3 regions of the Bacillus sp. FJAT-42376 genome follow, and region 1 is predicted to be linked to each of the others. Evidence: predicted binding sites of a transcription regulator. Region 1 holds the regulator's gene; each other region holds the start of a gene.

Region 1 (10,685 bases):
ATCCAAAAAACATGCCCTTTCCCCCTGTCATTTCATGTATAATAAAAGAATAAATGGAAACAGTTGGGGTGAAAAGAATGCTTGACGGCTGGTTTCAATGGTTTATTGTATTTTGGGTTTTTTTCCTTATTTCCATGCTTTCAATCGGCGGTTACTTTATGTTCAGAAAGTTTTTAAAGCGTCTGCCTAAAGAGGATGGAAAATCAATATTAGACTGGCAGGATCACTATTTACAGAAATCCAGGCATCTTTGGAATCAGCAGCAAAAGGATCTTCTTGAAGAACTGATTTCTCCCGTTCCTGAGCTTTTCAGGGATGTGGCAAGGGAAAAAATCGCAGGAAAAATCGGGGAACTTGCTCTGGATGAACAAGCATCATCCATCACTCAGGATCACGTCATAAGAGGATATATTCTCGCCACTCCGAAGAGAGATCATAAATTTTTGATTAAGCGCCTGAAAGAAAAGCAGATTGATTACAACATGTATAAAGCGATGTTTTAAAAGGAAAAAGCTGCACCTTAATCAAAGGGTGCAGCTTTTTATGTGGCCTGTGTATTCGGAGGATTGATCTGGTTTTGAATCTTTTTATATGAGACGTACATGGCAATTCTCCATGGAACAATCATTCCGAAAGCAAGAAGCCAGAACATGCCGCTCAGAGCACCTACGTCGATGGATAGACTTAAAAAAGATTTAAGGCCGACACGAAGCGCAAGCAGGGCAATTAAAATAAAAGCGAACGCCTTGGACCGTTTCAAATAGATTTCATTGTCACGAATCTCAAATTTGCTTGTTTTAATGAGAAAGATGGAAAAAAACATGCCGGCAAGAATGGCTTCCCAAAATTCAGCTACGGTTACATGGAAAAAAGGAAAAACAAACATGAGAGCACCTGTACTCATAAAAATGGGCGGCAGGATAATTTTCTTTGCAGAAGCAGGTTTTTTGGAGGCTCTCATTCTCACAACTAAAACGATCGTCCCCATCACAACAGCTACTATGGTAGAAATGACTATTAAATCCATGATTCATCATCCCTCTTATCTTGATTCCTCTATTATAAACCATATTTGATAAAGTTAACATATGACAGGCTGTGCAAAATCATGACTTTTTCACATATGAAAAAACCATTCAGATACAATCTAAATGGTTCGTGTCTATGTTATCCGAGTACGCGCTCAGCAGCTTCAAGTACTCTGCTAGAGTCAAATGGTTTGACAATAAAGTCTTTCGCCCCGGCTTCAATGGCTTCCACCACCATTTTTTGCTGGCCCATCGCAGAACACATCATAATTTTTGCTGCAGGAAACTCTTCCAAAATTTCTTTTAAAGCTTCAATGCCATTTTTTTCCGGCATTGTAATATCCAGAGTTACAAGATCAGGAAGCAGTTCTTTATACAATCGAACGGCTTCTATTCCGTTTTCGGCTTCTCCTGCAATCGTATGGTTGGCACCTTCTAATATATTGGACAATGTGACCCTCATAAATTTGGCATCATCAACGATTAAAATCCTCGCCATGTTACCCCTCCCTATAGTGCTTCGCCTTTATCTATCCTTATTATAACAGAAAGAACAGGGAAAAGTAGTAAAAATGTCTCATTTTTTATTCTTTAATAGGTCTAAAATCCCGAAAATCCTGTCAATTCAGTAAAATAACGGATAATAACGGTCAAACCGTCAAAAAACAGCAGCATGCCCATCCCCACCATGATGACTCCACCAGTTTTCATAAAACTTCGGGTATAGCGTGTAATCCGCTGTATTTTTCCGATAAAAAAGGCCAGGACAAAAAAGGGAACAGAAAAACCGAGCACATAGCTGATCATATAGAGCATTCCTGAATCGGGATGGCTGCCAGCCAGTCCCATAACAGCAGTCAAAATCGGTCCGATACACGGGGACCATCCAGCTGCGAAACCAAGACCGATCAAGATCGATCCTGCGTAGCCGGCCGGGCGCTGCTTAAACTGAACTTTCCGTTCTTTCATCAGAAATTCAGGCTGCAGAATTCCCATTGTAACGAATCCAACAAAAACGATGAGAATGGCGCCTATTTGCCTGATCAGATCCTGATAGGAAATAAAAAAGTTCCCAATCAGAGATGTGCCAAAACCAAGCGCTATAAAAATGATGGAAAATCCCAGCAGGAAGAAGAATGTATGCAGCAAACTCTGCTTCTGATACATCGCTTGTTCCGATTTCAAATCCTGAACCGACATTCCGGTTATGTATGATAAAAAGGCCGGATATACCGGAAGACAGCAAGGAGATACAAATGAAAGAAATCCCGCTCCGAACGAAAGCATTGCATTGATATCTGCCATCCTCATCCTTCTCTCTTCTTATGTTCTATTATAAATGTATCATATCAGTCAAAAATAAGAACGAATATTTCATTTTATGTCATTCTTATGTCAATTTTTTTACACTTAATTGGATGCTATTTTAGGATACCTAAAAAAGCCTTATAATCAGGAAAGACAAATTCAATAGGACTACTTATGCTCTCCTTTATAGACAGCAGCTTACATAGAAAGGATACATCTCAGTGACTAAGAAGGATCTGCTTAAAGAAATTGAGAGGAAACGCCAGGAATTAAACGAAATTGTGTACAAAAACGGAATGACCTCTGCCGTAACCATCCAATCCAGCCAGGAACTCGATAAAATGCTTTATGAATATCAGCAGATTATCCTGCCTGGAAATTCTCAGCGGTATGCTTGCCAATAAATGAAGAAGATGACGCTGCGCTGTCATCTTTTTTGGTCTGATTTATTTTGGTGCTCCATCGAACTTGCTCATTCGTACTGAGTTTTAACGTCTTTCAAAGTCAATAATGTTGATCTTCAGGTTTTCGATGGACTCCGTAAAACCTCACAACACCTTTGCTTGTCACTTCCTTGGCGTGTACCCTTACTGTATTCATGTTGACCGTTATGTAATCTGCCTGCATCATTAATTGCACCACTTCATAATCGACTGACTCCTGAAAAACCTGCTCACCTTCTATGACCATTTCAATCACGAGTTTTGACATGCCATCCCCTCCCTTTCGAATGTAACATTCGTCAAAGAGCAGCATATTCCTTCTGATTTCAGCTCCTATATTGTAATTTAAATCCTCTTAACAGTCAGAACCATTTAAATGTATAGCGCTAATGCACGAGAAAGAAATGGCATGAGTAAATAACAGAAGCCAACTAAAAAACCGCTTTCCTTGCCCATCGGACAGGAAAAGCGGTTTTTACTGAAAAGCCAAGAATAAGACAGTATAAAGCCTGATTCAGATGAAAGATTCACCCTGAAGCATAAATTTATGAAAGATATGTTCAAGTGTGACTATCGTTAAAGCAATGCTCCAGGCAGGTTCAGATTATTTAATCTGCTGGCTGTTCATTGCTTTCATCATTTGATTGATTTTTTTCTGGGATGGTTTCATTCCCATTTGCATCATCATCATACGGAGCATTTGCTCATTGATTGGCGGGTTCTTTTTCAAATAGCTCATCATATATCTGCGAGCAATAAAGAAGCCCAGCGCAACGCCGCCCAAAAGAGCAACTATAATCAGTGTTATGCCTAGCCATAAAGCCATGGTAGTTCCTCCTTCAAGTTCTCTCGTTTACAGTCTACTAAACCCTTCGATATTATACAATAACTCCTGCATAATTTCTGCTTTTTTAGACAAATTTTCTTTCTGAAATTGGATTTAGCCACCCAAATCTTTGGGATTGAAAGTCCATTGCGAGAAAACACGGGTCTAATTTCCGCAGAATTTCAAAAAAGATGGTCTCCGCTTCAAAGCTTCCCTGCGCATCTATTTCGATATAGCGTTCTTTTATCATTAAAGTGGCCTGTCCTATTTCACCGCTTAATACAATCCTGTGTAAGTGACCTACCTGCCTGTATCCTTTTCGTAAGGATAAGTACCCTGTAAGCAGCTCATGGATTTGCCTGGAAGGAATATCTCTCGAAATATACTGGACCTGACGTTCAAGAACATTATAAGAACCATCATAAACGCTTGTCCATTGATAATGGCGGATCAAGTCAAAGATTTTTGCTTCTTTTCCGAAATAATGGCTGGCAAATTCCTCTTCAATTAAGTAAACATAATAATGTCTCAAACGTGAACCCCTCCTGCCGCTGCATCTATATGTCCCTATTATATAGGGAACCGCATGAGGAAGAGTGTCTTAATGCGGAGAGAGGAACCACTAATTGTGTCGAAAAACAGGCAAGGAGAGCCTGAATGTGCAGGCTCTCCTTTTTAAAACATTTTATTTGTTTAATAATGCCTTCACACGGGCCACGACATTTTCAGGGGTGAATCCGAACTCTTTCATAATCGTTTCACCTGGTGCAGAGGCACCGAAACGGTTAATGGCAAGAATCTCTCCTTCATCGCCTGTATAGCGTTCCCAACCAAGCGGGGAAGCAACTTCAATCGCCAGACGTTTCTTGACATTTTTCGGAAGGACGGAGCGCTTGTAATCTTCTGTTTGCTCTTCAAACCGTTTCCATGAAGGCATACTTACAACGGAAGCATCAATTCCCTCGTCAAGAAGCGCTTTTTGAGAAGCAACTGCAAGGCCGACTTCAGAACCTGTAGCAAGCAAGATCGCATCTGCTTCTTCTTTTTGGGAAGGAGATACGACGTATGCTCCTCTTTCAACACCCGTATCCGCCAATTTGGCTGAGTGTTCCAACGTCGGAAGATCTTGTCTGGATAGAACAAGCGCTGTCGGATTGGATGTGGAAGTGACGGCTAACTTCCATGCTGCTGCTGTTTCATTCCCATCTGCCGGGCGAATGATGTCAAGGTTTGGCATCGCACGCAGTGAGGCAAGCTGCTCAATCGGTTCATGCGTTGGTCCGTCTTCACCGACCGCAATACTGTCATGTGTAAACACAAACGTTACTGGCAGGTTCATTAGTGAGGCAAGACGGATAGCCGGACGAAGGTAATCAGAGAATACAAAGAACGTTCCTCCGAATACTCTTAAGCCGCCGTGAAGAGCCATTCCGTTTAAAGCGGCTCCCATTGCGAATTCTCTGACCCCGAACCAAATGTTGCGGCCGCTGTAATTTTCAGCTGTAAAATCTTCCACATTTTTAATGGTCGTTTTGTTTGAACCTGCAAGGTCGGCAGATCCGCCGAACAAGTAAGGAACATTTTTAGCAATCGCATTCAGCACTTCTCCCGAGGAGGCTCTGGATGCAAGGCCTTTGCCGGCTTCATAAACAGGAACGTCCTTGTCCCAGCCTTCTGGAAGCTCACCCTGGATAGCACTTGTCAGTTCAGCTGCAAGCTCAGGATACGCTTTTGTATATTCCTCGAACAATGCATTCCACTCTTGTTCTGCTTTTTTACCCGAATCTTTAATGGTCTTCTCAAAGTGTTCATACACTTCATCCGGAACATGGAAATCCTGTTCAAATGTCCATTTGTAAGCGTCTTTAGTGAGCTTCGTTTCCTCTGCTCCGAGCGGTGCGCCATGAACTCCGGATGTGCCGGCGCGGTTTGGTGAACCGAAGCCGATTGTAGTCTTCACCTCAATCAATGTCGGCTGATCTTCGTTTTTCTTTGCCGCTTCAATGGCACGGCCGATTTCTTCTGTATCATTCCCGTCTTCTACACGGATAACCTGCCAGTTCATTGCTTCAAACCGCTGCTGCACGTTTTCGCTGAATGAACGGTCCAGATCGCCATCAAGTGAAATGTCATTTGAATCATAAAGGACGATTAGACGGCCAAGCTTTAAATGTCCAGCATAAGAAGATGCCTCAGATGAGATTCCTTCCATCAAATCACCGTCTCCGCAAATAGCGAACGTATGGTGATCCACGACATTAAATGAATCTTTATTATATGTATGGGCAAGATGACGTTCTGCCATAGCCATTCCGACTGCCATTGCAATCCCCTGTCCGAGCGGTCCGGTTGTTGCATCTACACCAGGTGTATGTCCAAACTCGGGATGTCCAGGAGTTTTACTGTTCCATTGACGGAAAGACTTTAGATCTTCCATTGTCACATCGTATCCCGCAAGATGCAGCATGCTGTATAAAAGCATTGAGCCATGTCCAGCAGATAGAACAAAGCGGTCCCGGTTGAACCAGTTTGGATTTTCAGGATTTTGTTTCATATAATCTGTCCATAATTTGTACGCCATCGGAGCCGAGCCCATAGGCATACCCGGGTGTCCGGAATTCGCTTTTTCAATTGCATCAATAGACAATGTCCGTATCGTAGCAATGGACAAAGAATCAATAGTAGATAATGTCATGATAGACCATCCTTTCGAGTAAACAATTTACCTTCTTATCATATCCGTACAGCCCAAATAGTACAACTAATAGGCCTGTTAAATTAAGCAGGCCTATCCTCGATTCTTAGTGTAATCTTTTATTTTTTTCATCTTTTAATTTCTGGGGTGTTACGTCATTTCCTTCAGGATCAACGACTGTTACACTTTTTAATGTGTTTTTCATTGAGCTTCTGAACGTCCGCAAATATTCTTCCCTGAGTTTTTTCTGTTCTTTCTGCTCCTCGCCAGTCAATCCTTCTGATTTAGACTTTTTGGAAAGAAAATTAATTCTAGCTATTTTATCGTTTGAAAGCATGTGCATTCTCCTTTATTCCCGCTGCGCCAATGGTGAAAATTGCAGGATATCGTATCAAACTATAGTGCAATGGTACAAAAAAGCTATTAAAAAGGCAACCGAACAGATTACCTGGTCTGTTCGGCTGCCTCTTGTTCTTCCTGATAATCCTGATACCTTCTATGCACGGTCGCTTTTGAAACCGAATATCCGAATCCTCTTAATGTAGCGGCAATTTCAGCGAAAGTCAGTTTATTCCTCCTAAGGCGTACGATTTCCTCTATTGGAACCTCTATTTTGTCCTTTCTTCCACCGGAATGTATGTCAGTAAGATTATTCCGAGGATCGTATCCTTTCTCGATAGCCCGCTTCATCCCCCGCCGGATCTTCATATTATGTATTTTCCGCTGGTACTCCTCCACGATGCTGACGATTTCGAGCACCATCGTATCTGCTTCTGATAATTGAAGCTCTCCTTGCTGGGCAATGGAAAATACTTTTGCCCCTTCTTTATATATACAGTGCAGAACCGCCATTCTGGCACTTCCTCTTCCAAGTCTCGTTTCATCTTGGATGAGAATCGCATCTGCTTCTTTATTTTTTATTAGGTCGAGAAGATCAAGGATGCCTTCCCTCTCAATTTCGTATCCGCTTGCCTGTTCGGTTATGGTCCGGACAAGCTCCATGCCATGCGATGCGGCAAGTGCAGTCAGCTCCTCTTTTTGCCTGTGCAGCGATGTTTCCTGTTCTTCTTTAGATGTACTCACTCTGCAATAGATTGCTGCTTTCAAACAAACACCTACTCTTCTGATGCTATAATACGGGAATCAAGATCGTATAGCTGATCTTTTTTTATCGGAATGACAATCCGGTCCCCCGGTTTAATGACAATGGAGGATAAATGATTTTCTTTGTCGACCCATTCAACGAATTCCATCTGCGACAGGCCATGCTTATCTTCGAGAGCCTCAGCGATATCCCACAAAGTATCTCCTTCACGGATTTCTATTTTAGCATATTTGTCCAGTGCTTTGTCTGTACCTGCCCCGGCTGCCGCAAAAACAATTCCTGCTACAAGAATAAAAAATGATGCTATGAGTGCAAATGTGCTCTTTGACATATTAACCCCTCCAGAATGTTTGTTCGCTTTTTCTGATTTTATTATAAGGCGAACAAACATTCCTGGTCAAGCGTTTTTCGAACTTATGTTTGTATATATAGGTAAATCATGCTATAATCACTATAAATTACTTACTTTGAGGTGCTAGCGATGAGCAAATTATCGAAAAGGCAACAGGACATTCTTGAATTCATTAAACAGGAAGTAAAAAGCAAAGGCTACCCTCCTTCCGTCCGGGAAATCGGCCTTGCCGTAGGCCTCGCTTCAAGCTCTACCGTGCATGGGCATCTTGCAAGACTTGAAAACAAAGGTTTAATAAGAAGAGACCCGACAAAGCCTAGGGCGATTGAAATTCTTAACGAAGACCAGGGAGCCGGCATTCCAAAAACGGGTGTGATCAACGTTCCAATCATCGGGAAGGTAACAGCCGGTGTTCCGATTACCGCCGTAGAAAATATTGAAGAATATTTTCCTCTTCCGGAACGGATCGCTTCTCCTGATGAGCATGTCTTTATGCTTGAAATTGTCGGAAACAGTATGATAGAAGCAGGTATTCTGGATGGTGACCTCGTTGCCGTGAGACAGCAGCAGTCTGCCAACAATGGAGATATTGTCGTAGCGATGACGGAAGATGATGAAGCGACTGTAAAACGCTTCTTTAAGGAAAAGGATTATATCCGTCTTCAGCCTGAAAATTCTTCAATGGAACCTATTTTGTTAAGAAATGTATCCATTTTGGGAAAAGTGATTGGTGTTTACCGCACGGTTCATTAAGAAGCTTGTTCTTCGGGACAGGCTTTTTTTTCGGGAAAAAATGATAAAATAAATCTTTATCCCCTATCCTATTGCATAGGGTCATTTTGCCTTTACTTTTATTCACCAGGAGGAAGGTTGCCATGTCCGGCCAATCCAAGGAGCTTATACTGGATGAATCATCCAGTCAATTTATCTTTCCGTTTTCCCTTAAACCTGCAGGCATAAAGAAAATGGAGGGTACGCTAAAATCATCCGGCTACGAATTTTTCAGGCTCGAAGCAAAGGAGTTGGAAGGTGCTTTTTACGGCCCGGGGCAAACCGTGTCACATGATCAGATGGATCAGTACTTTTTGCCGTTTATTGAAAACCTTCTGTTTACGGAAGAACCAGCACAGGAATCCCTAAGCCGCTTTTCCAAAAGCCTCCATTCAAAAATACGCCTTCTGTTCGGTGATGAGAAGCGTTCATTTGAAGTGGAAATTCTGTCTGCCGATCTCTTTATCTGCCCGTTTCAAATTGGGATGATATCGGTCAGGACCCGCTTGGCTGATACAAATCTTAAGCTTTCGGATGTTCTTCATTTCCAAAACCAGTTTCGGGTCCTTGAACCGAAAATAGTAAAGAAAAAACAGCTTCAGGTTCTTTCAAAAGACGGAACCTATGACAGTATTCAGGATTATATATTTAAGGAGGTTGCTCCCTGCATCGTTCCTTATATTCAAACAGGGGCAAATAAAACCTCTTACTTCGGGAGCCTCCCTTATTTTGTAGATGAAAGAATGTACGTTGTGAGTACACTCGTGTCTGCTGAAGAGTATGTTTCAAATCAGCATTTGTTTCGCTCCGGTCAGGTTAACGGCTACGATCCCGAAGGCATGCCGTTTATCTCTGCCTACGATCCCGAATACATTGATGAATACGCAAAGGAGCACAGTTACAGACGCTGGGCTCCCCAGACCCAGTATATTGTGAGCGATCATGCTTTTACTTGCCTTACACAGCGGGGGACTCATGTTCCTTTGATTAAATCTGAGATGTTCGGCCAGCATTACTACAACTTGCTCCTTCACTTTTTTTATAAAATGGTTCTGTTAAAACTGTCCTACCAATACTCCCTTCTTTATAGAAGAAACAAAACCGGAGAAATTGAACAGCTCATTCAGACCATAACGGAGTTTTCAGGAAAATATCACTTTAAGGAAATCAGCAGCAGGACGGAAGGCCAGGAACTTGCTGTATTAATGAATAAAGTGTTTCATATCTCCACATTGTATGATGAAGTCAAGAAGACACTGGACAGCTTATTCCGGAACCAAGAAAAAATTTCAGCGAAACGGAATAATTATCTGCTGTTTATCTTAACCACCTATACAGTGATCTCCGGGATATACGGTATGAATCTCGTGATAGAAGACTGGAAAGGGAAAATTGACTGGACGATCATGGCCCGTTACTCGGTTTTCGAGTATATTGCCTTCTGTGTCGCCATCAGCGGAATCCTGATGGGCATCGGGCTTGGTGCCGGGGCTATATTCAGTTTGAGCCGGAACCTTATTATACGGAAGAAAAAAAGATGACCCCTTATATGAGCGGGTCATCTTTTTTCTGTTACACTTTGCTGCTGTATGCAGTCAGAAGGCGCTTTGCTTTCCTTGGGCGAGCAGTTCGTTTCCTCGTGAGCCTGCGGGATCTCACCTGTCCCGCTGCTCTAATTATCGCGTATTCCGCCCAGGGTTTTAAAACCCTGTTATTTAATGGTGAAAATTCGTTCCATCTGTTGTTGCAGCAATCACTCCGGTGCGAATGACAAAATCACCAAAATGCTCTCCCGCCTGTCTCTCTTTCGCATAGCGGGGCAAAAGCTCCCGCAGCTCGCGGAGAATTTCCTCTTCTCCGATGTTTTCTCTGTACATTTTACTGAGCCTGCTGCCGTCAAAAGCTGCTCCGAGGTACATGTTGTATTTTCCGGGAGCTTTGCCGATAAATCCGATTTCTCCTAATGCATGGCGGGCACAGCCGTTCGGACACCCTGTCATGCGAATTGTAATTTCTTCGTTTTTCAAACCATTCTCATCCACGATTTCTTCAATTTTATTAATCAAAACCGGTAGATAGCGCTCAGCTTCTGCCATTGCAAGGCCGCACGTCGGGAGTGCAACACAGGCCATTGAACTTCTGCGCAGGGCCGAAAAG
Region 2 (10,685 bases), 850 kb from region 1:
ACAGAGGACGAGCAGAGAAAATTGATTGCCCAGCAAATTGAAGGGCGTGAAAATGATTCAGAATATCATTTTGGCATTTATACGAAGGACGAAGTGCTGATAGGCACTATCAACTTGTTTTTCGTTGCCCGTGGTGCGCTTCAAAGCGGGTTTATCGGATATTTTCTGGATGAACGCTACAATGGCAAAGGCTATACAACGGAAGCGGTCAAGCTGATGGTGAACTATGCATTTGAAGAATTAAAGCTTCACCGGATTGAAGCCGGGGTCATGCCGCACAATATCGGTTCAATCAGGGTGCTGATGAAGGCAGGCTTCCATAAAGAAGGCCTGGCGAGGAAAAACGTGAAAATCAACGGCAGGTGGGAGGATCATGAACTGCTGGCGATTGTGAATCCGAATGACTGAAAAAAGGAGCCCGTGTGCGACGGGTTCTTTTTTTGTTTGTTTGCTTTTTTGTAAGCCATCTAAACTTTTAACCTATCCGATCTTATGACAATTAATTTGGTAAATTTTCAAAAAAGTGTTTCTTTTTTGAATAGACTGTTATATATTAATCTTAGATTTTATAATCTGTATTATAACAATTTGAAGAGGTGATCGTGTGGCGACCCAAACAGAAGGTATTCGAATCACTGGGGAATGGAATGAAGCGTACGAGAATCTGCTCACCCCTGAAGCGCTGTCCTTTATTGCCGGGCTAGAGGAGAAATTCGGGCCGAGGCGGAGGGAACTGCTGTTAAAAAGAGAAGAGCGCCAAGAGCAGCTTAACGAGGGGAAGCTCTTTGATTTTCTGCCGGAAACGGAAAGCATCCGCAGCAGTTCCTGGACTATCGCGCCGCTCCCTGAGGATTTGCGCGACCGCCGGGTCGAAATCACAGGGCCGGTCGACCGGAAAATGATGATCAATGCGCTTAATTCCGATGCAAAAGTGTTTATGGCGGATTTTGAAGATGCGACAGCCCCCTCGTGGAGAAACCTGGTTGATGGACAGCTGAATTTAAGGGACGCCGTTCAGCGGACCATTCGGCTGGAACAGGCAGATGGAAAAGTGTATGAGCTGAATGGCCAGCCTGCTGTACTGAAGGTCCGGCCAAGGGGGTGGCATTTGGAGGAAAAGCATGTACTTCTCCATGACAGGAGAATTTCAGGCAGTCTGTTCGACTTTGGCCTGTACTTTTTCCATAACGCCAGGACGCTCCTCGAGAAGGGAAGCGGTCCCTACTTTTATCTTCCGAAGCTTGAAAGCCATCTTGAGGCGAGGCTTTGGAACGATGTGTTCATTTATGCCCAGAATGAGCTTGGCCTGCCGCAGGGAACCATTAAGGCCACGGTCCTGATTGAAACGATACCGGCCGCCTTTGAAATGGATGAAATTCTCTATGAGCTGAAAGAGCATTCGGCAGGGCTGAACTGCGGCCGATGGGATTACATCTTTAGCTATCTGAAAAAACTGCGCAGCCGGGAAGATGTAATTTTGCCGGACCGGGTCCAGGTCACGATGACGTCTCCATTCATGAGAGCGTACTCGCTGCTTGCGATCAAAACGTGCCATAAGCGAAATGCTCCCGCAATGGGAGGGATGGCTGCACAGATTCCGATTAAAAACGACAGTCAGGCCAATGAGGCGGCGATGAATAAGGTGAAGGCGGATAAACTCCGCGAAGCAAGCGACGGTCATGACGGTACATGGGTTGCCCATCCGGCACTCGTTCCGGTGGCGATGGAAGTGTTTAACGAATACATGCCGGAAAAAAACCAGATTTCCAAACAGCTCGACCATGTTCAGGTAACAGCGGCCGACTTGCTTGCAGTACCGGATGGGACGATTACGGAGCAAGGCCTCCGCATGAATATTGACGTCGGCATCCGCTACCTTGCTTCATGGCTGTCAGGAAGAGGGGCAGCACCGATTCACCATTTAATGGAGGATGCCGCTACCGCTGAAATCTCACGGGCTCAAGTATGGCAATGGATCCGTCACGATAAGGGGATTCTTGATGACGGAAGGCCGGTGACGATGGAGCTGTATGAACAGCTGAAGAGGGAGGAAACAGCCAAAATTGCGGAGGAGCTTGGGGATACGTTCTATGCGCAAATGAAGTTTCCGGAAGCTGTTCAGGTGTTTGATGAACTTGTAAAAAACGATGACTTTATCGATTTTCTGACACTGCCAAGCTACGAAAAAATGTAACGAAACCAAAGGGGATGAATGTAAATGGGGAGAAATGAACGGATTAATCAATTAAATGAACAATGGGAACTGGATGGACGCTGGAACGGAATTACCCGTACCTACACAGCGGAGGAAGTGATCAGACTACGCGGATCACTCGATATCGAGCATACGCTGGCGAGACGCGGCGCTGAAAAACTGTGGGATTTGCTTCATCAAGAGGAGTATGTGCACGCACTTGGCGCCCTGACCGGGAATCAGGCGGTGCAGCAAGTAAAAGCGGGATTAAAAGCGATCTACTTGAGCGGATGGCAGGTGGCAGCGGATGCCAACCTTTCCGGCCACATGTACCCTGATCAAAGTCTGTACCCGGCAAACAGCGTTCCAAGCGTGGTGAAACGGATTAACCAGGCACTGCAGCGCGCCGATCAGATTCAATTTTTGGAGGAAGAAGGGGACATCGACTGGTTCGCACCGATTGTAGCGGATGCGGAAGCAGGCTTTGGGGGACAGCTGAACGTGTTCGAACTGATGAAGGGTATGATTGAAGCGGGAGCCGCCGCTGTTCATTTTGAAGACCAGCTTTCCTCTGAGAAAAAATGCGGCCATTTAGGCGGAAAAGTGCTGCTGCCGACGCAAACGGCGGTGAAAAATCTGATCTCAGCACGGCTTGCGGCGGACGTGATGGGTGTGCCGACCTTGATCATCGCAAGAACCGATGCGGATGCAGCCGACTTGATTACAAGCGATGTCGATCCGGCCGACCACCCGTTCATTACGGGAGAACGCACGCCTGAAGGCTTCTTCCGGACAAAATCCGGCATTGACCAGGCCATCGCACGCGGCCTTGCGTACGCTCCTTACGCCGATCTTGTCTGGTGTGAAACGAGCGAACCGAACCTTGAGCAGGCTCAAAAATTCGCAGATGCCATCCATGAAAAGTTTCCGGGCAAGCTGCTTGCCTACAATTGCTCCCCATCCTTCAACTGGAAGAAAAAACTCGATGAAACAACGATTGCAAGCTTCCAGAAAGAACTCGGGAAGATGGGCTACAAATTCCAGTTCGTTACCCTTGCAGGCTTCCACGCCCTGAACCATGGCATGTTTGAGCTTGCGCGAAAATACAGAGACCACGGCATGGCCGCCTACTCCGAGCTCCAGCAGGCTGAATTCAGCAGCGAGCAGTACGGCTATACGGCAACCCGCCATCAGCGCGAGGTCGGAACCGGGTATTTTGATGAAGTGTCCCAGACGGTGAGCGGGGGAACTTCTTCTACTACCGCACTGAAAGGATCAACGGAGACAGAGCAGTTTACGTCGGAAACGACGACGGTATAAGAAAAGGGAGCGGGCGTATAGCCCGCTTCTTTTTATCGTACCCCGCGGTGCTTCTGGTTCCGGGCAGGTTTGTGCCGGTTGCGGGCAGGTTTGTGCCGGTTACGTGCAGGTTTGTGCCGGTTGCGGGCAGGTTTGTGCCGGTTCCGGGCAGGTTTGTGCCGGTTGCGGGCAGGTTCGTGCCGGTTACGGAGCAGGTTTGTGCCGGTTGCGGGCAGGTTCGTGTCGATTACGGGCAGGTTCGTGTCGATTACGGGCAGGTTCATGTCGATTACGGGCAAAACGGCTTCATCACCGCGATCACGCCATTCCTTTAGTCTTGCAAAAAACAAAAAAGCCAATCCAATAGGATTGGCTTCATTATTGTAGGCAATGAACCACGTCGGCGTATTGCTTGGACAAATCCATAAATAAGGGCTTATTTCTTTGGTCAAGAGCATCGTTAATCTGAGTTTCAAGAAGCGCCAGTTTTCGTTTCAGTCCTGCTTCGTCCAGAATCATTTGAATGTAGATGTCCAGCATGGTTGCGGCCTCTGCCTCACTCTTCATTGTGTGACGGGACTTCATAAGCTCTGCATACGATTTTTTGTTCTTCATAGGATCACCCCTGATGCCTTTTTTTTATTATATGGACTGAGTGGAAGAAAATCAACTAAATATTTATAATTTTTAGATAATTTATCCCGCAGGGCATATTTAAAGGAGTCCAGGCAGTAAAAAAGCAATTTAAAACCGCTATTTGTTAAAATGTTACATTTTTATGAGGTTTGTGTAAATTTGTAGATCTTCTATCTGTGTGCGTGGTAAATTTCTCTTAGTTAAATATACCTAACCATTTTGAGGTGATTCGAACATGGAAAAAATCAATCAATATGAAGCAAATCGCTATACGATGGCGATTATCAGCAGTGCATCGAATGGGAGTCTTTCTTCTTATGTGCTGGAGGTGGAAAAAGAGTATGAGGTTTCCATGAGGCCGCTTGATATTGTGGATCGGAGCTGCCGCTATTTCGGTTCGAGCTATCAGGGGAGAAAGACGGGAACGAAGGACACTATCGGAATCACGCATAAGCCGCCAATCGTGGTGGACGCTGTAAACTCCATTTATCTTTTCCCGACCGCTGCATCCTCAAGACCTCAATGCTCCTGGATTTCCCATCAGTATATTGAGCATTATTCTTCTACTGGCGAGGCGGAGACACTTGTCACGTTTTCCAACCGGAAATCGTATATTCTGCCCGTTTCAATTCATTCTTTTGAAAATCAGCTTTACCGTACAGCGCAGCTGCGTGCCGTGATCACTTCCCGTGTAGAAAATGAAAAAAGGATGTTCACCCAGCTTTTATACAGCAGAAGCCCGGGCGAAACGTTCCATACTTAAACCTTCACCAGATACTCCTGCAGCAGCTCACATACCTTATTCCGGATTCTCGGGTTAAAGTAGCTGTGCTGCTCCTCGTATCCTTTGTAGAGGAACGAATACATAGTAAAGGCTTCGTCATGCTTGATTTTGCTCACTTTGATTTTTTGGCGGTGAAGCTCCTGTTTGACCTGCTGAAGATCCTTTTGGGCGAGCTTCAGGGATTCTTCGATAAGATGAAGGTAAGGCTGCTTCAGTTTAAATGGACTTTTTTCAACGACGGAGAGATCGCGGTTCAGAATGGAGATGGTCATTGGCAGGTAGATCGCCTGGTCGATTACGTCTCTTACGTCTTCTGGTATTCTTGTCATATTCATTGGCCTCGCTTTATCCTCTGTTTTTTTAACCTCTTGCTCAAACTGCTCACAGCTAAGGACAGAGAAGTTCTATCTTTGTTTAGTATAGAACGTTTGTTCGTAATTTATTCTATTCCGATTTTAACATTTTTTCAAGAGGGATTTCTTTTCCAGCACCTGCATATTTAAGTTTTCCCCGAAAGGCGGTAAAATAGGAGGATACTCAAATCGCTTAAGGAGCTTGAAATGGACCTGCATACGCTGCTTGATTCCCTGACCCTGGAAAACATGATGAAAATTTTTGAGAAATACCGATCGTTTGGGCCTTTGCTTGGAATTGCCCTCCCGTTTTCTGAAGCGTTTTTGCCTTTTCTGCCGCTTGTTGTTTTTATTGTGGCGAATGTGAATTCGTTCGGTCTCGGATTTGGCTTTTTCCTTTCCTGGCTTGGAGCGTCAGCGGGAGCTTTTGCGGTATTCCTGCTTGTAAGGAAGTTTGGACAGGAACGGTTTTTCCGTTTTCTAAGCCGGCATAAAGGAATCAGACGGATGGTGGACTGGGTGGAAGAAAAAGGATTCGGTCCGCTCTTCCTTCTTCTCTGCTTTCCATTCACACCGTCTGCGGCCGTGAACGTAGTCGCCGGGTTATCCAGAATCAGTATTTGGAATTTCATGCTGGCTGTACTGACAGGCAAGCTTGTGATGATCTTCATCGTAAGCTATGTCGGACAGGATTTGCACACGTTAGTGACCAATCCTAAAAAGGCGATTATAGCGGGAGCGGTGCTGCTCACTGTGTGGATCGTCGGCAAAATCCTTGAAAAAAGACTGAATGCCAAGATGGCAAGCAAATTGGACAAGGACTAAGCCCGGATGATTAGGACTCCGGGTTTTTTTCATCTTTCTTCATCATCTGGCGGCGAATCAGAAAACCGAGGGCGGCGAACAGAACGCTGAATCCGGTCAGCAGCAGGCTGAAGGAGAACTGATAGGCAAGAATCGGCCCGGCTGAAGCGCCGGCCAGAAGCAAAAAGGAATAAAAGGGAATGGCGGACGCTCTTTTTTCTCCAGCCTGCTCCCCGATCAGTAAAATCAGCGCTGGAAGCAGCAGAGCCATGGCTGCGGTGAAACAGATCGAAATGACGGTGACAGCGGAAAGAAATGGAACCGCGGCGGAAATAAACAGCGCTGCGGCCGCGGTTCCGAGGCTCGCAAAGAGAACAGGCGTACTTCCGAACCGGCGGATAATCGGTCTGCTCCAGAAGGAAAGCATCACTCCTAAAAGACCGAGTGCCCGGCAATAAAAAAGGACGCTCGCACCGGCATCAGCAAACTGACGGTTGAACGAATCATAAAAAGCTGTAAAAGACATGAGAAGGAAAAAGGTCAGTACATAGCATACAAGTAAACGGCGCTCGAGCAGGACGGAGAAGTCCAGGTGCGGCCGGTCTGCGGACTTTGGGGAAGGAAGCAGCCGTACCGCTGCCAGGACAATGAGCAGAAAGATACATCCGAAGCAGAGAAATACAGCATACCAGCCCGCATAACCGGTGACTGCAGAGCTGATGATCTGGCCTGCAACCCCGGCAATCAAAAAGCCGCCGTTGATGAGAGAAATCATATGCGTTCTGGACTCTTCCGTAAACACTTCAAAGCAATAGGAATAAGCGACCGGAGCGAAGCCTGCTAAAAAAAATCCCTGTATGCCTCTCAGAATCTGAAACCAGCCGGCAGAAGAGGAAGCGGAAAGGAAAAAAGCGAGGACCGCACAAAGAAGCATGGCGGCGGCCATCGTCCGTTTTCGTCCAAAAAAACATGAAATGGGGCCGAAACTGAGAAGCCCGACCGCATAAGTAACGGTAAAAAGCGAAGCGCTCCAAACAATGTCTTCCGGCTTCCCGCCGACTCCATCGGCAACTTCCGAATAAATCGGAATGAGCAGGTACAGATTGCTTGCGACAGCAACGGCTGTAAGCAGAAAAAAGATTCCGGCGGACCTGGTCGCGCTCAAAGGCATACCCCCCAATCTCTGTTACACTATATGCAGCGCATCTGTCCGTTTTTCAGGAAGATGTAAACGAACGTGTATTCGTATATAATGAATTCAGGAACCATTCAAAAAGGAGGCAATTTTAATGACGATCCGGTTTATGGCAGGACGATCTGGAAGCGGGAAAACAACGATGGTTTTAAATGAAATAAGAGACCGGCTCCGGGAACAGCCGGACGGACCGCCGATTATTTTTCTCGTACCGGATCAGATGACGTTTGAAATGGAATACGAACTTGCCTGCACACCTGATTTGAACGGAATGATCCGGGCGCAGGTGTTCAGCTTTTCAAGGCTCAGCCTTCGGATCCTCCAGGAAACATCGGGCGCGGCTAAGCAGCCGATCACGTCAACAGGCATCCAGATGAGCTTGAGGAAAATCATTGAGGATGAAAAGCAGCATTTTAAAGTGTACGGCAAAGCAAGCGACAAGACCGGGTTCATACAGCATGTTGAATCCATGATCACCGAATTTAAACGCTATAACGTAAATCCGGAGGCCCTGCTTGAAAACATCCGGTCTATTCAGCAGCAGATGGATGAAAAGGAGCGGGTGCTGTCCGGGAAGCTGGAAGATTTGCATACCATTTATGAAAGACTGGAGGAAGCGCTTGACGGCCGGTATGTGGATGCTGAGGATACGCTTCGCATGCTTTCCGAACGGATTCCTGATTCCGCGTATCTTGAAAACGCGGAAGTATACATAGACGGCTTCCACCATTTCACCCCGATGGAAATGGAGGCGGTCAAAAGCCTTCTTGCCAAGGCGGACCGCGTCACGGTAACCATTACAGCGGATAAGCTGTTTGACCGGCATCTGCCGCATGAACTCCATCTGTTCCGCATGACCGGCATGACCTATGCCGATTTTAAAAAAATGGCGGAGGAGCTGCATATTGAAACGGAAGAACCTGTTCTGCTGAATGAATACCCGAGATTTGCAGGTTCCCCATCCCTTCACCATCTCGAGCAGAACTTTGATGCGAGGCCGTCGAAGCCGTTCAGAGGAGCGGCTGATCTTTCCATCAGCCAGGCGGCAAGCCACAGGGCGGAGATTGAGGGGATTGCCCGCCGGATTCATGAGCTGGTGAGGAAAAGAGGGGTCCGTTTCAGGGAAATCGCGATTTTGCTTCGGAATCCTTCGAGCTATCATGATTTGATCGAACAGGTCTTTACCGATTATGAGGTGCCATTTTTCATCGATCAGAAGCGGTCCATGCTCCATCATCCGCTTGTTGAACTGATCCGTTCCGCTTTGGAGTCGGTAACGGGAAGCTTTCGCTATGAAGCGGTCTTCCGGGCGGTGAAAACGGACTTTTTGTTTCCGGCAGATGCAGATAAGCCGCTATGGAGAGAAGAGATGGATATTCTCGAAAACTATGTGCTTGCGTACGGAATAAACGGTTCCAGATGGACGTCCGGAAAAAGATGGATTTACAGGAGGTTTCGTTCATTAGAAGGCGAAACGGCCGTTACGGATGAGGAACTGAACCGTGAGGAGCTCATCAACCGGCTTAAGGAGCTTGTTGCCGGACCTTTGAAAGAGCTTGCGGATGCGCTGAAAAAGGCTAAAACAGGAATTCAAAAAGCATCGGCTCTTTATTTGTTTCTTGAGAATCTGGACATACCGGCCAAGCTTGACCGGATGATGAATGAAGCGGAAATCGCAGGGCGGCTCGTTGAAGCGCGCGAGCACGCCCAAGTATGGGATGCTGTTATCGTGCTGCTGGATGAGTTTGCGGAAATGATGGGTGACCGGCCGGTTTCATCCGCGCAGTTTACGGACATGATCGATACCGGTCTGGAAAGCCTGAAATTTTCTCTCGTCCCTCCTGCGCTCGATCAGGTGCTGATCGGTGATATGGAGCGTTCCCGTTTCTACGCATTGAAGCATACATTCATCGCCGGGGTGAATGACGGAGTGCTTCCTGCAAGGCCGGCAGAGGACGGCATTCTTTCAGATGAAGACCGGGAGCTCCTTGAACGGAACGGTTTTGCGGTGGCTCCATCATCCAGACAGCAGCTGCTGGATGAGAATTTTATGATTTATATGGCGATGACGAGCGGCTCCGAGCATCTGCATGTATCTTATCCATCTGCGGATCCGGAAGGGAAGTCCCTTTTGCCTTCTATACTGATCGGCCGTCTGGAGGAGCTCTTTCCCGATGCAGTGAAGGAGTGGTTTGTCAATGAACCGGAATCGCTGCCTGAACCGGAGCAGCTTTCATTTATGCCGAATCCGTCGGTGGCCCTTACGTATTTAAGCTCCCAGCTTCAGACGTGGAAAAAGCAATACCCCGTCCATGAGAGCTGGTGGGATGCCTATAACTATCTTATCGGGCATGATCAGTCCGGCCATGCCGCAATGGTGACCGGAAGTCTGTTTTATCAAAATCAGGCAAAGCCCCTGAAGCCCGCAGTCACAAAAGAGCTGTACGGCGAGCATATTCTTGGGAGCGTATCGAGAATGGAGCAATTCAGAAGCTGCCCATTTTCCCATTTTGCAAGCCATGGATTGAAACTGAAGGAACGGGAGCAGTTCCGTCTTGAAGCACCGGATGTCGGGCAGCTGTTCCACTCGGCGCTTAAAATGATATCCGACCGGCTGGTGGAGACGAATGTTTCGTGGAGGGATGTTACAAAGGATCAATGCAGATCCCTGTCCAATGAAGCCGTGAACCACCTCGCTCCGATGCTGCAAAAAGAGGTGCTGATGAGTTCGAACCGGCATCAGTATTTAAAGAGAAAGCTCGAAAAAATTATCGCGAGAGCGGCTCTTGTCATCTCGGAGCAGGCAAAAGCCTCGCTGTTTGCACCGATCGGCCTTGAACTTGGCTTCGGCAAAGGCGGTCCTTTGCCGCCGATGCGGTTCAAGCTCGAAAATGGTTTTACAATGGAGCTTGCGGGACGCATTGACCGTGTGGATTCAGCAGAGAGCTCCAAAGGCCTTCTGCTTCGGATCGTTGATTATAAATCGAGTGACCGGGCTCTGAATTTAAGCGAAGTGTATTACGGAATCGCCCTTCAGATGCTGACCTACCTGGATGTGATCATTTCGTATTCCAAAACGTGGCTTGGGGTGGAAGCGAATCCCGCTGGTGTCCTTTATTTCCATGTTCACGATCCTATGATTCAGACAGGCTCCGCGCTCTCGCTTGAGGACCTCGAGGAAGAGGTGTTCAAAAAGTTCAAAATGAAAGGCTTGCTTCTTGGGGAAGAGGAGGCCATTCAGCTCATGGATCAGACGCTTGAAAGCGGGTCTTCCAATATTGTATCGGCAGGCTTCAAAAAAAGCGGAGGCTTCAGCTCAAGTTCGTCGATTGCGAGCAATGAAGAATTTGATATGCTGCGCCGCCATGTGAGAAATGAGTTTAAGCAGATTGGAACGGAAATCACAAACGGAGTGACAGA
Region 3 (10,685 bases), 1.5 Mb from region 1:
CCTCATGGATGAGCCATTATCCAATTTGGATGCTAAATTACGGGCAAAGATGCGTTCGGAAATTCGTCAGATTCAAAGAAAGCTTGGCATTACGATGATTTATGTAACGCATGATCAAACAGAGGCGATGACGATGGCAGACCGCATGATGATTATGCATGAAGGCAGCATTCAGCAGCTGGGAAAACCTCTTGAAATTTATAACAATCCAGCCAATTCCTTTGTTGCGTCATTTATTGGATCTCCTCCAATGAATCTTGCACAAGGTGCAGTTGATGGAGGCAGTCTCGTTCTCGGAGAGCATCATGCCATTCCTCTTTCTAAAGAAACACTGCTTGCTCTTGGATCAGGAAAAGTGGAAGCGGGTATTCGCCCTGAACACTTAAAAAAAGAACAGGAAGGCGACATGGTTCTTCGCGGAACGGTTGCAAATGCAGAGATTCTTGGAACAGAAACGCTCATAAGCTTCAACATTTCAAAGGATAAGCAATGGATTGCAAGATGGCCCGGACAATGGGTCATGCAGCCTGGCGATCCGGTTAATTTATCATTCAGTGAAAAGGATTTGCTGTTTTTTGACTCAGAGAACGGAAGAAGGATATCGTTCCCGGTCACGTCTCATTCCGCTGTGGAGAAGATGATATGAATACAAGCTTACAAGTTCAGCAGAAAACAGCAGAAGTAAAAGCGCAAACCGGCCGGGGCATTTCTGATTTTACAGCAGGTATCCTTTATCTTTTGCCGTCGCTGCTGCTGTTCGGAGTCTTCCTTTTCTACCCGATGATCAAAACACTTTTTTTAAGCTTGTATTACACCGATCCCCAGGGGAACCCGATTGCTTTTATAGGACTGGACAACTTTACTTATCTGCTTCAGTCTGAAGCTTTTCTCAACAGTGCAAAAGCGACGGGGCTTTTCGTTCTGTACACGGTTCCCGCAGGAATTGTACTTGCGCTGTTTTTAGCGCTGATCGCAAATTCCAGCCTGAGAGGGATTGGGATATTCCGTACGCTGTTCTCTTCGACGATGGGAATGAGTGTCGCGGCTTCGTCCGTTATTTGGATGTTTATGTATAATCCTTCGATTGGGGTTTTTAATAAGATTTTGAATCTATTAGGGTTTGAGGGTTCACAGTGGCTCCTGGATCCGAACACGGCACTGCTCGCTGTATCCCTATCGACTATTTGGATGAACACAGGCTTCGCTTTCCTCATCCTTCTGGGGGGCTTGCAGAACATTGATGAACAGCTTTATGAGAGTGCGAGGATTTCAGGGGCTGGGTCTTTTTATCAGCTCAGAAAGATTACCTTGCCGATGCTCTCTCCCACACTGTTTTTTATCACGACTGTTTCTCTGATTAATGCCTTTCAAACGTTTGGACAGATTGATATTCTGACGAAGGGCGGCCCTGTTCAATCTACGAATGTCATCGTGTATTCAATCTATCAGGATGCTTTCATTAACTACAATGCAGGATCCGCGAGTGCCCAGGCAGTCATGCTGTTTTTCTGTATCCTCGCTGTCACAATTCTGCAATTTAAGCTGGGAGAAAAGAAGGTGCATTATCAATGAGCAGGATGAGAAAAAGTTTATTATACATGGTCCTTGTTTTAGCTGCTCTTTTTATGATGTTCCCGATTGTTTACGCGGTCATGATCAGTTTTATGCAGGGAGGAGAAGTGCTTCAGGGGAAGCTGATTCCATCTTCTTTTTCTTTTGAAAACTATCAGGCTGCCTTTCAAAAGGTACCGCTGCTTCACTTTTTAATGAATAGTCTCGCGGTCTCGGTTATTGTCACAGCAGGACAGCTTATCGTATCCTCTCTGGCGGCATTTGCTTTTGTCTTTATCAAGTTTAAAGGAAGGGATGCTATCTTCTTTCTTTTTATCTCGACGATGATGATCCCATGGGAGGCTACGATGGTCCCGAACTTCATGACGGTGCAAAAGCTTGGCTGGATTAATCAGTACAGTTCACTGACCATTCCGTTTTTCGCACTGGCATTCGGCACTTTTTTGCTCAGGCAGCAGTTTAAAACCATTCCGCACGAGCTTTATGAAGCATCCAAGGTAGCCGGAATCAGCCGTTTCCGTTTTTTCTGGGGAGTGGTTCTGCCGGTATCGAGGACAAGCATCATCACTCTTGCCATTTATGGCTTCTTAACCACTTGGAATATGTACCTGTGGCCTCTTCTCGTAACGAACAACGAAAAAGTAAGAACCGTACAAATCGGATTAAAGCAAATGCAGTCCCAAGAAGTTTCATCTGAGTGGGGGACAGTTATGGCGGCTGCGGTGATCGTAGTTCTTCCAACCCTGATCCTGCTCTTTGCGGGCCAGAAGCATCTGCAAAAAGGATTAACCCAGGGAGCCATTAAGTAAACAGCGATATGCGGTATAAATATAAAAACAGGAGTGAAATGAAAATGAAAAAAGTATTGGCATTACTATCAGCACTCATGCTTGCGTTTCTTGCTGCCTGCAGCGGGACACAGTCTGGAACAGACAAGACACAGCCGGAAAATAAAAATGCGTCCGGTAAAGTAGAAGTGACCTTCTGGCACTCAATGGCCGGGGATCTTGAAACTTCACTGAAGGAAATCGTCAGCGAATACAATAAATCCCAGGATAAAATAGTGGTGAAGCCCGTTTTCCAGGGGACCTATGAAGAATCCCTTACAAAATTTAATACGGTTGCAGGAACACCTGACGCTCCAACGATCATGCAGACATTTGAAGTCGGTACAAAATATATGATTGACAGCAAAAAGATCCAGCCGGTTCAAAAGTTTATAGATGAAGACAACTTTGATACGTCCCAGTGGGAAAAGAACATCTCGAACTACTATACAGTAGACGGCAAACAATATTCTATGCCTTTTAACTCTTCTACACCGGTGCTGGTCTACAATAAGGACGCATTTAAAAAGGCAGGTCTTGATCCGGAAAAAGCTCCTCAAACATACAGCGAGCTTAAAACTGCAGCAAAATCATTAACAACAGGCAGCCAAAAAGGGTTTTCCATTCTGAATTACGGCTGGTTTTTTGAAGAAATGGTCGCTGTTCAGGGCGGTACGTATGTCAATAAAGAGAACGGACGAACAGGAGATGCAGATAAGGCGACCTTTAACGGACCGGAAGGGAAACGTGTTTTCGATTTAATCAGTCAAATGCATAAAGATGGTTCTTTTTATAATACCGGGCAAAACTGGGATGATATGCGGGCTGCATTCCAATCAGGAAAGATCGGAATGTTTCTTGACTCCTCTGCCGGAATTAAAGAATTGGTCGACAATGCACCGTTTGACGTAGGTGTTGCTTATCTGCCTGTACCGGACGGTGTCGACCGCCAGGGGGTTGTCATCGGCGGAGCATCCCTATGGATGTCAAAAGGAATTGACGAAGAAAAGCAGCAAGGCGCATGGGATTTCATGAAGTACTTATCTACTCCTAAAGTGCAGGCCAAATGGCATGTGGATAGCGGATATTTCTCCATCAATCCGAAAGCATATGAGGAAGATATCGTGAAAAAAGAGTGGGAAAAATACCCTCAGCTAAAAGTAACGGTAGACCAGCTTAAAGAAACAAAATCATCTCCAGCTACACAAGGAGCGCTCATTTCAGTATTCCCTAAATCGAGACAGAAGATTGTGACAGGCATGGAAAGTCTTTACCAGGGAACAGCTCCCGCTGAAGCGCTGGACAGGGCAGCAAAAGAAACAGAACGATCGCTCGAAATGTCCAACCGCAAGCCGAAGTAAGCATCAAAGGACTGTCCAGCGAATGTTCATACTGGGCAGTCCTTTACTTTTTCAGAATGGAGATGCAGGAATGGATATATACGCACACAGGGGCTATAGCGGCCGCTACCCGGAAAACACGATGCTGGCTTTTCTGAAAGCACAGGAAGCCGGGGCTCATGGAATTGAATTGGATGTTCAAATGACGAAGGATGGGGAACTGGTCGTCATTCATGATGAGCGGATTGACCGGACGACGAATGGAATCGGATATGTAAAAGATCTGTCGTACAGTGAGATTAGTAAGGCGGATGCAGGCAGCTGGTTTCATCCGGATTATTACCGGGAAGCCGTCCCTCACTTGGAAGAAGTACTTAACTGGTTTCAGGATGACAAAACAGGGATGAAGCTGAATATCGAACTGAAAAATGATGTATTCGAATACCCGATGCTGGAAGAGAAAGTTATGAAGCTTGCAGATGAAAAAATGCTGACCGGCAGAATAGTTCTTTCATCTTTCAATGAAAAGAGTGTCGGGAAAATAAAGAAAATCAGTGACCGGTTTGAAGCGGCATGGCTATTTGAAAAAATGGTTCCGGATGCCATTTCCAAAGCAGGCAGAATGGGGGCAGACTGCATCCACTGTCCGGCAGAATTTGCTTTTTCAAAACAAGGCCGGGAATATATGGAGTCAGGAAGAGACCTGAGAGTTTACACGATTAATGACACGGAGATGTACCGGAAGCTTATCCGGACGAAAGTGGCGGCAGTTATGACGGATTTCCCGGATCTTTTGATGAACCAAGCGGAAGCATGACCTATCCATTGCAGTGTTTGCATGGTAGAATAGCGGTAATATCAACAGAGAAGAGGGAGTGCACAATGCTGACGAAAGCCATCTTAGCATTGATTTTTCCGTTTGTTCTCGTCGTGCTTTTTACGAGAGTTACGTACAGCTATATAGTAGGGACGATTTTAACGGCAGCTCTCATCGCCGCCTCTTATTTTAAAGGGTATACCGAGTTTGACTATATTGTCGGGCTGGATGCGGTTTCCCTTGTGGCCGGCATGATGTATGCACGGAAAATGAACCGTAAGCCGAACCATTTGAATAAATAGCAAAAAACCGTGCGCTGCGCGGTTTTTTGCTGTTTATAAGGTCTATTGGCGGCGCTTGGGGTCATGAGAGGGCGGATGCCGGCAGCTCCATGCGTATACCGCTTCCTCCAATGGGATTCCCTTGCAATAACACGAATGAACCGCCCGGTTAATTATAAAGAAAAAGATTGCCGGACAGCAAAAGCGGGAAAACTATTCAATAGGTTGAAAAAATTGCAAACGTTAGTTCGTATCTTTGGAATTTCTCATACAGTGTATGGTAAAATATGAATACGATATTGCGTGAATTGGGGGCCTTTGTGTGGAAGACCGGTTTGATTTGGTTTCAAAATATAAGCCTGAAGGGGATCAGCCTGCAGCAATTAAAAAGCTGGTGGAAGGGATTCGTGACGGGAAAAAGCATCAGACGCTGCTTGGGGCTACCGGAACAGGAAAAACCTTTACGGTTTCAAATGTTATTAAGGAAGTAAACAAGCCGACTCTCGTCATTGCGCATAATAAAACATTGGCAGGACAGCTTTACAGCGAGTTTAAGGAATTCTTCCCTAACAATGCTGTAGAGTATTTTGTGAGTTATTATGATTACTATCAGCCGGAAGCCTATGTCCCTCAGACCGATACCTTTATAGAAAAGGATGCAAGCATCAATGATGAAATTGACAAGCTCCGCCATTCAGCAACAACGTCATTGTTTGAACGCAGAGATGTCATTATTATTGCCAGTGTCTCCTGCATCTACGGACTCGGTTCGCCGGAAGAATACAAAGAGCTCGTCGTCTCTCTCCGGACCGGCATGGAGCTCGAGCGCAATCAGCTCCTCAGAAGACTTGTAGATATCCAGTATGAACGGAATGATATAGATTTTAAGCGCGGTACATTCAGGGTGCGCGGCGATGTTGTCGAAATTTTCCCGGCTTCAAGAGATGAGCATTGCATGAGGATTGAATTTTTCGGAGACGAGATTGACCGGATCCGGGAAGTGGATGCGTTAACCGGCGAAATACTCGGCGAGCGTGAGCATGTTGCGATTTTCCCTGCATCCCACTTCGTAACCCGGGAAGAAAAAATGAACGTTGCCATAGGAAACATTGAAAAAGAGCTGGATGAAGAATTAGTTAAGATGAGGGAAGCAGGGAAGCTCCTGGAAGCTCAAAGGCTTGAGCAAAGGACGAGATATGATTTGGAAATGATGAGGGAAATGGGGTTTTGTTCAGGGATTGAGAACTACTCCCGCCACCTTACGTTAAGACCCCCCGGCTCCACACCTTATACTTTGCTTGACTACTTCCCGGACGATTTCATGATCGTCGTGGATGAGTCGCACGTTACACTCCCGCAGGTGCGCGGAATGTTTAATGGAGACCAGGCGCGAAAGCAGGTCCTTGTCGATCATGGGTTCCGTCTCCCGTCTGCCAAAGACAACAGGCCGCTTCGCTTTGAAGAGTTCGAGAAACACATGACGAACATGATTTATGTTTCCGCTACACCGGGGCCTTATGAAATCGAACACACAGATGAAATGGTGGAGCAGATTATCCGTCCGACCGGATTGCTTGATCCGAACATTGAAGTCCGTCCGATTCAGGGCCAAATTGATGATCTGATCGGGGAAATCAATGCGAGGGTAGAAAAGAATGAGAGGGTCCTCGTCACGACGCTGACGAAAAAAATGTCTGAGGATCTGACCAATTACCTTCGTGAAATCGGAATTAAAGTCAACTACCTCCACTCCGAAATTAAAACGCTGGAGCGGATTGAAGTCATACGCGACCTAAGGCTTGGAAAGCATGATGTTCTGGTAGGGATTAACCTTCTCCGGGAAGGGCTTGATATACCTGAGGTGTCTCTCGTTGCCATTCTTGATGCCGATAAAGAGGGATTCCTTCGCTCCGAGCGTTCCCTCATTCAGATTACCGGACGCGCAGCCAGAAACTCCAATGGCCACGTTATTATGTATGCAGATAAAATCACGAATTCAATGGAAGTTGCCATAAACGAAACGAAGAGGCGCCGTGAAACACAGGAAGAATACAACCGCATCCATGGAGTTGAACCGAAAACGATTCAAAAAGAGATACGGGACGTAATCCGTGCAACGATGGAAGCGGTAGAAGATGATGCCGGTAAGGCAGCACCGAAAATGGCTAAGATGACAAAGAAAGAGCGAGAAAAAGTCATTGCCCAAATGGAAAAAGAAATGAAAGAAGCAGCAAAAGGCCTCGATTTCGAAAGGGCCGCAGAGCTTCGTGACTTGTTAATAGAGCTGAAAGCGGAAGGATGACGAAAGTATGGCCAGTGAGCAAATTATTGTAAAGGGAGCCAGAGCGCACAATCTGAAAAATATCGATGTGGCAATTCCGCGAAACCAGCTTGTGGTATTAACAGGCCTTTCCGGATCAGGAAAATCATCACTTGCCTTTGATACGATCTATGCAGAAGGACAGCGCAGATATGTGGAATCCCTCTCTGCCTATGCACGGCAGTTTCTCGGGCAAATGGATAAACCGGATGTCGATTCCATTGATGGATTGTCGCCGGCTATTTCAATTGATCAGAAGACGACAAGCCGGAATCCCCGGTCAACGGTAGGTACCGTTACCGAAATCTATGATTATTTAAGGCTTCTTTACGCACGTGTAGGACGGCCGGTCTGTCCGAATCACGGCATCGAAATTACATCGCAAACGATTCAGCAGATGGTGGACCGGATCATGGAATTCCCAGAGCGCACAAAGCTTCAGGTTCTATCTCCGATTGTCTCGGGCAGAAAGGGAACCCATGCGAAAACGCTTGAGGATATTAAAAAACAAGGATACGTAAGGGTCCGGATTAATGGAGAAATGATGGAACTCTCTGACGATATTACGCTGGAGAAGAACAAAAAGCACTCCATTGAAGTAGTCATCGACCGGATTGTGATCAAGGACGGGATTGAAGCCCGTCTAAGTGACTCTCTGGAAGCAGCTCTGGCTTTGGGAGAAGGAAAAGTCATGATCGACGTAATGGGAGAGGAGGAGCTTCTTTTCAGTGAACATCATGCCTGCCCATATTGCGGGTTTTCAATCGGCGAGCTGGAACCGAGAATGTTCTCCTTTAACAGCCCGTTTGGAGCCTGTCCTTCATGTGACGGTCTCGGTTCCAAGCTCGAAGTGGACCGGGAGCTCGTTATTCCAAATGAGCACTTAACGCTTAAGCAGCATGCAATTGCTCCATGGGAGCCGACAAGCTCTCAGTACTACCCTCAGCTTCTGGAAGCTGTCTGCAGCCATTACGGAATTGACATGAACATCCCGGTTAAAGATCTGCCGAAGAATCTTCTGGATAAAATTTTAGAGGGAAGCGGCAAAGATGAAATCTATTTCCGCTATGAAAATGACTTTGGCCAAGTAAGAGAAAGCTATATGAAATTTGAAGGCGTCATGAAAAATATTGAGCGCCGCTACCGCGAGACAAGCTCCGATTATATCCGGGAGCAGATGGAAAAATATATGGCTCAGCAGCCCTGCCCATCGTGTAAAGGGTACAGACTGAAAAAAGAGACGCTTGCAGTGAAAATAGACGGCCGCCATGTCGGTGAGACCACGACTCTTTCTGTGCAGCAGGCGCATGAATTTTTCGGGAATCTTGAACTGTCAGAAAAAGAAATGAAGATTGCCAATTTGATTTTAAGAGAGATCTGCGAACGGCTGAGCTTTCTTATAAATGTAGGTCTCGATTATCTGACGCTGAACCGGTCAGCCGGTTCCCTATCCGGGGGAGAAGCCCAGAGAATCAGACTTGCCACCCAAATTGGATCCAAACTGACCGGTGTTCTGTACATTCTCGATGAGCCATCCATCGGTCTCCATCAGCGGGATAATGACCGGCTTATTGAAACGCTCCAGAACATGCGGGATATCGGGAATACATTGATTGTCGTCGAACATGATGAAGATACGATGCTCGCTGCTGATTACCTGATTGATATCGGTCCGGGTGCCGGGGTTCACGGAGGCAATGTTATTTCCGCAGGAACGCCGCAAGAGGTCATGGATGATGAGAAATCGCTGACCGGCAAATATCTTTCAGGCAAAAAATTTATTCCGCTCCCAGCGGAAAGAAGAAAGCCGGATGGAAGGTATATTGAAATCAAAGGGGCCCAGGAGAACAATCTCAAAAATGTCTCTGTGAAATTCCCGCTCGGAACCTTTATTTCCGTTACAGGAGTATCAGGTTCGGGGAAAAGCACACTGGTGAATGAAATTCTTCATAAATCGCTCGCGCAGCGGCTGCATAAAGCAAAAACGAAGCCGGGTGAGCATAAAGAAATTCTTGGAATCGAACATTTGGATAAAGTCATTGATATTGACCAGTCTCCTATCGGCAGAACACCTCGGTCAAACCCGGCCACCTATACCGGAGTTTTTGATGACATCCGCGATGTGTTTGCATCGACAAACGAAGCGAAGGTGAGAGGCTACAAAAAAGGCCGTTTCAGCTTCAATGTAAAAGGCGGACGCTGTGAGGCATGCCGCGGCGACGGGATTATCAAAATCGAAATGCATTTCCTGCCGGATGTATACGTGCCCTGCGAAGTATGCCATGGAAAACGCTATAACCGCGAGACGCTTGAAGTTCAATACAAAGGGAAAAATATATCGGATATATTAGGGATGACGGTAGAAGATGCGCTTGGCTTTTTTGAAAATATCCCGAAGATTCACCGGAAATTGCAAACCGTCTTTGATGTCGGGCTTGGATATATTACGTTAGGACAGCCGGCAACCACTCTTTCAGGAGGAGAAGCTCAGCGTGTGAAGCTTGCCTCAGAACTGCACCGCCGGTCAACAGGACGTTCGCTGTATATTTTGGATGAACCGACAACCGGTCTGCATGTGGATGACATCGCAAGACTGCTGAAAGTCCTCCAGCGTCTAGTGGAAAATGGGGACACTGTTCTCGTGATTGAGCATAATCTTGATGTGATTAAAGCTGCCGATTATTTAGTAGACCTTGGACCTGAAGGAGGAAATGGAGGCGGTCAGATCATCGCCACAGGAACTCCAGAAAAAATTATGGAAGAACAAGCCTCATACACCGGCCGTTATTTGAAACCGATTATTGAACGGGAACGCGACCGGATGAAAAAGCTTGTGAAAGAAAAAGAAACTGTTGCTAAATAAACCAAGTCCTGTTCACAAAAAAAGGGAGACGCATTCTGAGCGTTTCCCTTTTTCTTGTGACGTTTTTACGTCAGGCGGGTTAAAGCGGAAGGGCGACACTCCTGCGGAAGGAGCGGGCCGGGTGAAACTGAGCCTCACCGTCCTCCGCTGTATAAGAGAGCCCTGCGGCGGGAATAAGCTTTAACCATTTAAAGTTAAATAGTCAGTAGGACATCTAATCATACTTTTTAAATCGCCTCTTTTCTTCTTTAAGCCTGCCTATTTAACTTTTCAATTGTGTCCTGTATTGAAACCAAATGCCGCCGTGAACCGTATGAATAGAAAAAGGAGCTGAAATGGAATGAAAACCGATAAATTGGTGTCTTCTCTTTGTTATTTCAGTGTGCTGTTTGCCCCGTTTCTGTTCCCGCTGATTGTTTATTTTGTAACGGATGATCCAGGGTCAAAACATCATGCTAAAAAGTCATTTATATCCCATATTATTCCTGCCGCAACCATTCTTGTCTATATCTTTCTTTTCCTTGGAACTGCCTTTGCCGGACAGGATCAGCTGATTGGAATCGTCTTTCTTTCAGGTTTTCCAGTCATTCTTCTCATTAATTTTGCCGTATTTGTCTGGAACATTGTAAAAGGCATTAACATTTTAAAAACAGTTTAAAGGGATT

The links. The regulator LexA, encoded in region 1, represses DNA repair genes until DNA is damaged. The targets are predictions, from matches to a motif close to CGAACATATGTTCG.
Region 2: a site for LexA is predicted at 7,303-7,316, ahead of addB (helicase-exonuclease AddAB subunit AddB). Genes of this name have one in related genera too.
Region 3: a site for LexA is predicted at 5,075-5,088, ahead of uvrB (excinuclease ABC subunit UvrB). Genes of this name have one in related genera too.

What each region holds. Positions count from the first base shown of each region.
Region 1 is NZ_CP033906.1:2,430,055-2,440,739, reverse strand. Features, by position in the region: gene CEF21_RS12225 (DUF2621 domain-containing protein) at 78-503, shown strand; gene CEF21_RS12220 (CcdC family protein) at 542-1,027, opposite strand; gene CEF21_RS12215 (response regulator) at 1,168-1,527, opposite strand; gene CEF21_RS12210 (cytochrome c biogenesis CcdA family protein) at 1,629-2,333, opposite strand; gene CEF21_RS12205 (aspartyl-phosphate phosphatase Spo0E family protein) at 2,558-2,740, shown strand; gene CEF21_RS12200 (hypothetical protein) at 2,841-3,047, opposite strand; gene CEF21_RS12195 (YneF family protein) at 3,384-3,605, opposite strand; gene sirA (sporulation inhibitor of replication protein SirA) at 3,691-4,137, opposite strand; gene tkt (transketolase) at 4,291-6,300, opposite strand; gene CEF21_RS12180 (DUF896 domain-containing protein) at 6,407-6,637, opposite strand; gene CEF21_RS12175 (YneB family resolvase-like protein) at 6,745-7,407, opposite strand; gene yneA (cell division suppressor protein YneA) at 7,416-7,736, opposite strand; gene lexA (transcriptional repressor LexA) at 7,887-8,510, shown strand; gene CEF21_RS12160 (magnesium transporter CorA family protein) at 8,633-10,069, shown strand; gene cysI (assimilatory sulfite reductase (NADPH) hemoprotein subunit) at 10,244-10,685, opposite strand, start outside.
Region 2 is NZ_CP033906.1:1,580,283-1,590,967, forward strand. Features, by position in the region: gene CEF21_RS08040 (GNAT family N-acetyltransferase) at 1-408, shown strand, start outside; gene aceB (malate synthase A) at 605-2,194, shown strand; gene aceA (isocitrate lyase) at 2,219-3,514, shown strand; gene CEF21_RS08060 (IDEAL domain-containing protein) at 3,872-4,108, opposite strand; gene CEF21_RS08065 (competence protein ComK) at 4,365-4,892, shown strand; gene CEF21_RS08070 (YhjD family protein) at 4,889-5,242, opposite strand; gene CEF21_RS08075 (TVP38/TMEM64 family protein) at 5,474-6,091, shown strand; gene CEF21_RS08080 (MFS transporter) at 6,102-7,235, opposite strand; gene addB (helicase-exonuclease AddAB subunit AddB) at 7,360-10,685, shown strand, end outside.
Region 3 is NZ_CP033906.1:3,961,288-3,971,972, reverse strand. Features, by position in the region: gene CEF21_RS19995 (ABC transporter ATP-binding protein) at 1-646, shown strand, start outside; gene CEF21_RS19990 (carbohydrate ABC transporter permease) at 643-1,572, shown strand; gene CEF21_RS19985 (carbohydrate ABC transporter permease) at 1,569-2,381, shown strand; gene CEF21_RS19980 (ABC transporter substrate-binding protein) at 2,426-3,760, shown strand; gene CEF21_RS19975 (glycerophosphodiester phosphodiesterase) at 3,831-4,556, shown strand; gene CEF21_RS19970 (CsbA family protein) at 4,622-4,858, shown strand; gene uvrB (excinuclease ABC subunit UvrB) at 5,160-7,139, shown strand; gene uvrA (excinuclease ABC subunit UvrA) at 7,147-10,020, shown strand; gene CEF21_RS19955 (magnetosome magnetite crystal formation protein family) at 10,361-10,678, shown strand.